One region of the Paenibacillus terreus genome, then DNA from elsewhere that is predicted to be linked to it. Evidence: riboswitches for the same ligand, from Rfam matches in the RefSeq annotation. Region 1 holds a riboswitch; the other holds the start of a gene.
The links. Region 1 has a riboswitch for cobalamin ahead of ACE5KN_RS21895 (S-layer homology domain-containing protein). Riboswitches for the same ligand answer to the same signal wherever they lie in the genome.

Region 2: linked by a shared signal. The riboswitch ahead of ACE5KN_RS08035 (energy-coupling factor ABC transporter permease) and the one ahead of ACE5KN_RS21895 (S-layer homology domain-containing protein) in region 1 are both predicted to bind cobalamin.

Annotation. Positions count from the first base shown of each region.
Region 1 covers NZ_JBHIRX010000014.1:64,691-67,950, forward strand. Annotated here, with positions in the region: gene ACE5KN_RS21885 (MFS transporter) at 1-266, shown strand, start outside; gene ACE5KN_RS21890 (MeeY/MeeF family manganese export membrane protein) at 450-1,226, shown strand; cobalamin riboswitch at 1,623-1,818, shown strand; gene ACE5KN_RS21895 (S-layer homology domain-containing protein) at 1,988-3,260, shown strand, end outside.
Region 2 covers NZ_JBHIRX010000003.1:243,762-247,021, reverse strand. Annotated here, with positions in the region: gene ACE5KN_RS08045 (uroporphyrinogen-III synthase) at 1-318, shown strand, start outside; gene ACE5KN_RS08040 (LOG family protein) at 542-1,096, shown strand; cobalamin riboswitch at 1,462-1,651, shown strand; gene ACE5KN_RS08035 (energy-coupling factor ABC transporter permease) at 1,923-2,693, shown strand; gene ACE5KN_RS08030 (energy-coupling factor ABC transporter substrate-binding protein) at 2,690-2,986, shown strand; gene cbiQ (cobalt ECF transporter T component CbiQ) at 2,970-3,260, shown strand, end outside.

The DNA of each region.
Region 1 (3,260 bases):
CTTTTATTGCCAAAAGGTACCCTAATGGCAGTGATACCGCAATAACTTTTACAGTTACGCTTATGGGAGTCGGCAGTGTAATTGGCAACTACTTGATCGGCGGAGTTATTGAAATAACGAAGGGCTTTTTCGGGGCAGATTCTCAGTTGGGACTTCTTCGCGGGCTTCAGGCTGGCTACGGATTTATAGGTTTATGTGCAGCCATTTGTGCGGTCGGGGGCGTCATTCTATATGCTTACTTATTAAAGCGGAAAGAAATGATATAGAGTTATTATTGATTTTTTATATTTAATGAATGAAACGAGCCATAACTTGACAGCGTAAATAGGGAAGGGAATGACGGTGCAACTTTTAGCCGGATAAAAATCTCTGATTTAACCGAAACTTGAGTTTCAAACAGGAAGTTTGTCGTAATGAACATACTCTTTATGAAGAGGGGAGAAGTGCTGTTGGAATCCATTTGGCTGGAGTACGCATGGGCATTACTGATTCTTATTGCATTGGAGGGTTTGCTATCGGCGGATAATGCCTTGGTGCTGGCGGTGATCGCAAAGCATTTACCGGAGGACCAGAAGAAGAAAGCCATCAATTACGGGATTATTATGGCTTTTGTTTTTCGCTTTGCCGCTCTGTTTGCGATATCGTTTATTGCCAACGTCTGGCAAATACAGGCGATCGGGGCTGCTTATCTGTTATACCTGGGGTTAAAGCACATCATCAAAGCACGTTTTGGCAAGAAAAACGAGAATATTCGCGAAGACGTTAAGAAAGATGCTGCAGGAAAAGGCTTTTGGCCAACCGTAGGAAAAATTGCTATTGCGGATCTTGCCTTTGCGATTGATTCCATTCTTGCTGCAGTGGCTTTGGCACTGGGGCTTCCCGATTCACCGCTTGGGGATTTCGGCGGTATGGACGGCGGACAATTCATCGTTGTATTGCTTGGCGGAATCGCCGGGCTCGTCCTGATCAAATTCGCAGCCACATGGTTTGTGAAGCTGCTCGCTCAACGGCCGGCACTGGAGACCACGGCTTATGCAATTGTGGCTTGGGTCGGCGTTAAGCTCGCTGTGATTACCCTGGCCCATGAAGATATTGGTGTACTGGCTCATCATTTCCCGCATAGTACAGGCTGGACCCTTGTCTTTTATGGTGTTTTGGTTGCGATAGCACTTCTCGGATGGTTCGCGCCATCAAATAAAAAACAGTCACAGGCTGATCTGCCTTAGGTTCAACCTTACAATGAAACAGTTGGCAGGATAAATTGCCCTTGATATATTAAGGTTCATTTGCTAAGGAGAGATTTTTTTGTGACTCAAAAGCAGGCGATGAGGGCAGGAATGAAGTTATTCGTTCCTGCCCTTTTTAATCTTCATCAAACGAAATGGATTATAAAAATGAAAGAAAGCATAGTTCAGTCAACATAAGGCTGCCGGTATGATCGGCAGCTTTTTCAGCTCACGGGTAACACAGCTGTCAAACTGAACATCCCATAGCTTCCATCTTTTATATCATAAATTACACAAAAACTTATGCCGAAGTGTTATTCAGCATTATATCGTAGACAAAAGGGACCCCTGCCGCTATGATAGAAACGAAATAGAGACGTCACTGATTGAAAAACTAAATAATCCAGCGTACGAGGTGCAGGTATGCGTGCATTCACGTTGCCTGCTTAATAGGGAAGTCCGGTAGATTCCGGCGCGGTCCCGCCACTGTAAATGCCGAGCTATCCCCGCAAGCCACTGTTCTTCAGGAATGGGAAGGAGGGGAAAAGCGATAAGGCTGAGCCAGGAGACCTGCCTTGTAACGATTTTGTTTCTGCATTCTTCGGGAGAGAGAAGGGGAGACAGCCGTTTTTCATGCAGCACGTTCCGGGAACCTGCCTTGGCGTGAAGCTGCTCTGTTTACCATGTCCACTTCTGTGAAGTGGATTTTTTGCATTTTTAGAGGTAAAGAAACAACAAATCAATTTAGAAAGAGGTCTGATATGAAAGGGTTAACCGGTTATAAAGCCATCATGGCGCTCAGTCTGGCGCTGATTCTTACCGCATCAACACTATTTTCATGGGGCTGGCCTGTCCGGCAAGCCCACGCGGAGGAGGGGATATCACAGGGAGAACCTTCTTCAGTACAGCAATCGGTCTATGGAACAAGCGTCCGGACAGCTGTGACAGAAGCAGTGTATAAAAAAACGGACTTGGCGTTACAAAAGGCATTTGACTACATAGAGAACAGCGGAGGCGTGGATTCGGACTGGTTTGCTTTAAGTTATGGGCGGACAGGCAGATCCGTGCCGCAGAGCTACCAGATGTCTTTGGTAAATGAGGTGAAAAAGACTTGTGGACAATCCACGGTAACGACATTGGCCCGTCAGATTATCGAGTCTTCGGCCATCGACTGGGATGCGACGAAGTTTACGGACTGTAATGCCGTTGCGAAGCTCTATAATGCTTCGGACATGCCTACTATCTATGCGAGCATATATGCACTGATTGCTCTGGATTCGGGAAGCTACGATGTTCCGGCTGATGCGAAGTGGACACGTGATAAGCTGGTCGATTCCATCGTCACGTATCTGGAGGATCCGTCCTACGTGGATGGAGATTTGTACGGAATGGCTCTTAGTGCGCTCGGACCTTATCGGGATCAGGCCGATGTACAGACGGCTGGTGAGCAGGCTGTTTCCTGGCTGGCGACAAACCTGGATGATGCAAGCAGTGAAAGTATTTCCCAGGCCATCGTGGGACTAGCCTCCTTCGAGCTGGATCCGACCGCTGCGCAGTTTGCGAATGCCAATGGCGACCTAATTCAGCGCTTGCTGGCGTTCCAGAATTCGGACGGCGGGTTCAAACATGCGCTAAATATTCCAAGTTCGGATAAAGAATATGCCACCGAGCAGGCGATGCGGGCGCTTATTGCTTATGACCTGTTTACAGCAGGCGAGGGCACTCTTTATGTAAATCCGACAAAGCCTGCCTTGGTGCCGCCTCCGCCATCACCGGATTCTGAGCCTGCTCCCGAGCCGGAACCTGTGCCGGGCTCAGTCCAGGCAACGGTGTTTATTGAAGGACCGACAGCCCCTGTAGCGGAGGATGTTACAAAGGCAGTTTACGCTCTGGATGCCTTGAAAAATGTAACAGTCAAACATCATATCGCCCTTGAGACCTCATCCGAGGGATTTATAAATTCCATCGGCGGTATTAAGGGTGGGAATACCGGCTATTGGAGTTATGCGGTTAAAAGAGGTGGTGAGTGGATTA
Region 2 (3,260 bases), on a different contig from region 1:
GTCAATGATATTATCCAGCGGAGGGTAGATGCCGTGGCGTTTACCAGCGGTCCGCAAATCCGTTTTCTGGCCGAATATGCACGCAGCTGCGGCGTCATGGAAGACGTGCTGGCTGCATTCCAGAGTGACATTATTGCCGTTTCCGTCGGAAAAGTGACGGCGCAGGCGATGCTGGAGGAAGGGATAGAACGCATTGTCGTGCCGGCCGAAGAGCGTATGGGCAGCATGATGGTGGAGCTGGGGCGATACTTCGAATCCGGGGGAATGGCGAACGGATACGGACTGGACAGGACTGCGGCGGCAGACAAAGAACAATAACTGGAGGACCTCCCGAAAAGGCAACCCGGATACATCAAAAACCCGGCTTGCCTTTTTTTGTCTTGCTTGCCAGGGTCTCTTCCATTTAAGCGGCTGCTTCAACCTCTTTAAGATCCTGCGTCATTCTTCTTTTCAATAACCGCAAGTTCTTAGTATGATACAACGAGACAGGTTGATTTCAGACAACAAATTGCCCTGAATATACAGAAAGAGGTGCTGAATGGTGAAGTCGATTTGTGTGTTTGCAGGCTCCAACGACGGGAAGGCTCCGGAATACAGGGAGCAGGCGGCCCGGCTCGGAGAGCATATCGCCCGCCGTGGACTGCGTCTGATCTATGGAGGGTCCAGCTTCGGACTGATGGGCACAGCCGCCAATGCTGCGCTTGCCAGCAGGGGACAGGTAACGGGCATCATGCCTACGGCATTGTTCCGGCGGGAAATCGTGCATGAGGGGCTGACGGAGTTTATTGAAGTCAGGGACATGCATGAGCGCAAGGCGACGATGCATCGGTTGGCTGACGGCTTCATTGCGCTTCCGGGAGGGATCGGCACCTTTGAGGAATTGTTCGAGGTGCTGTGTTGGGCTCAGATCGGCCTGCACAGCAAGCCTGTCGGGCTTTTAAATGTAAACGGCTACTACAACCCGCTGATGGAATTAATCCGGCACAGTGTGCAGGAGGGATTTGCGGGCCGGACGCATCTGGATCTGATCTTGCTTGAGGAGGATGCCGAGGAACTGGTCAAGAGAATGTGTTCCTCTGACGGGCTGTCCCTTTAAGAGGTAGTTCAAAAAGTCATCTTTTGATCACGAAGGAAATCAGGAAGCGGGCTCGACATCGAATCTTGAATTCAGCCGGGCCTAAGCAGATGCTTGCGAAGCATGTTTCCTGCGGAAACATTTCAGGTGCTCACGTACCCTAAGTACGCTCCGCTCCTCAGTCCCTAGCTTCATCCAACTTAAGCGTTTTGAAAAAACGCACTTCGAAAGCACAGGCTTCGGTGCTGAAAACCTGACTTTTTGAACACGCACTTTAATAGTCCGGGGACGCGGAAACGGTCTGATGCAATCGAAACGATGAGCCGCAGCTCCGTTTTTCATGCTTGCGCTTTCCGCAAAGGCAGGGTTATGATGGATTCACAATGGAATAAGCGACCAGGCAGGGTGCCTTTGCCGAGGGGCAAAGGGTAACAGGGAATCGGGTGCAAATCCCGAGCGGTCCCGCCACTGTATTGGGGAGGCTCTTCTTCAACATGTCACTCGAACCAGACCCGGGGAAGACGAAGAAGGCTGATGATCCGAAGCCAGGAGACCTACCTTGCCTGTATGCACCGTAATCCTTCGCGGAAAGGAGTGGTGTACGAAAATCAGTGGACGAGCCTGCGCGGGCTCCCGATATTCCGGAATGCTTTTCACCCGGGGATGAAGAGAAGGGTGTTAAACACAAACCCTTACATCTCCCTGTTGACCGGGATACGGGCAAGCTATGCGCAATGTAGCTTTATTTAGGGCTGCCTGGCTAACTTTGACTGAATTACGTACATACAGCCCCATCCTTAGCGGATGGGGCTTTTTTGAGCTTGTAAACACGAAAGGGGTGGAGTTGTTGTTAAAACGGAGTAAAGGCATCGGGCTGGCGCTGCTGACCGCCGCATTCACGCTGTATTTTCTGGCGGCGAGTCCGCAGGAGGCCTATGCGATGCATATCATGGAGGGCTTTTTACCGATCGGTTGGGCACTTTTCTGGTGGATTTTATTCCTTCCCTTTTTTGCGCTCGGTGTTTGCAGTGTAACCCGGCTGACGAGAGAGGCTCCTGAGCTGAAGCTGATGCTTGGGTTGGCGGGGGCGTTTACATTTGTGCTGTCTGCCCTGAAGCTGCCTTCCGTGACGGGCAGCAGCTCCCATCCGACCGGAACGGGACTGGGCGCAGTGATGCTGGGCCCCCTGCCGATGAGCGTGATTGGCTCCATTGTGCTGCTGTTCCAGGCAGTGCTTCTGGCGCATGGCGGAATTACGACGCTCGGAGCGAATGCATTCTCCATGGCCGTGGCCGGCCCGTTTGCCGGTTATGCAGCATACAGGCTGCTTATGAAAACAGCCCGCAAGGAGTGGGTGGCTGTTTTCACCGCTGCGGCTATAGCCGATATGACGACTTATCTGGTGACCTCCGTACAGCTTTCCCTTGCCTTTCCTTCCGTACATGGCGGGATTTGGGCATCTTTCTTGAAATTCGGCGGCATATTTGCCGTGACACAGGTTCCGCTCGCGGTCAGCGAGGGATTGCTGACGGTTTTGCTGTGGAAATGGCTTAAAGCATACAGCCCGAATGAACTGTCCGTGCTCCGGCGCGGCATGAAGGAGGCCGAGCCGTCATGAAGACAAAAACGATAACCGGCCTTGTCCTCCTGGTCGTCATTCTGCTCGCTGCCCTCCCGCTGCTGCTGGTGAATGGCGATTTCGGCGGCGCGGACGGCGCCGCCGAGGAGGCGATTACCCAGATCAACCCCCACTACACCCCGTGGTTTCAGCCGCTGATGGAGCCGCCGCCGGAAACGGAAAGCATGCTGTTTGCCCTGCAGGCTGCGCTGGGTGCGGGGTTGATCGGCTATATCATCGGCCTGTTCAAGGGAAGAAAGGATGCCCGCCGGACGGATGCTCAGAAGGATTGATTCCCTGTCTTACAGCGGAGCGTTCAGCGGCTGCTCGCCGTTGTGGAAGAGTTGTTTTGCCGGGGTGATGTTTGGGATGGCCTATATCGGCCATCCCCCTGTCCAGCTGGCTGTATGGATTTGGCTCGTCTTATGGACGGTAAGGTACGGCGGGATTCCGTGGAAGCCTTATGCGTCCTTAACGGCAGCCTCGCTCCTCTTCTATATGCTGAGTTTGCCGGCGCTGCTGATTGAGATTGCGCCGGTACCGGCACAGGGAACGGTGCTGGCAGGT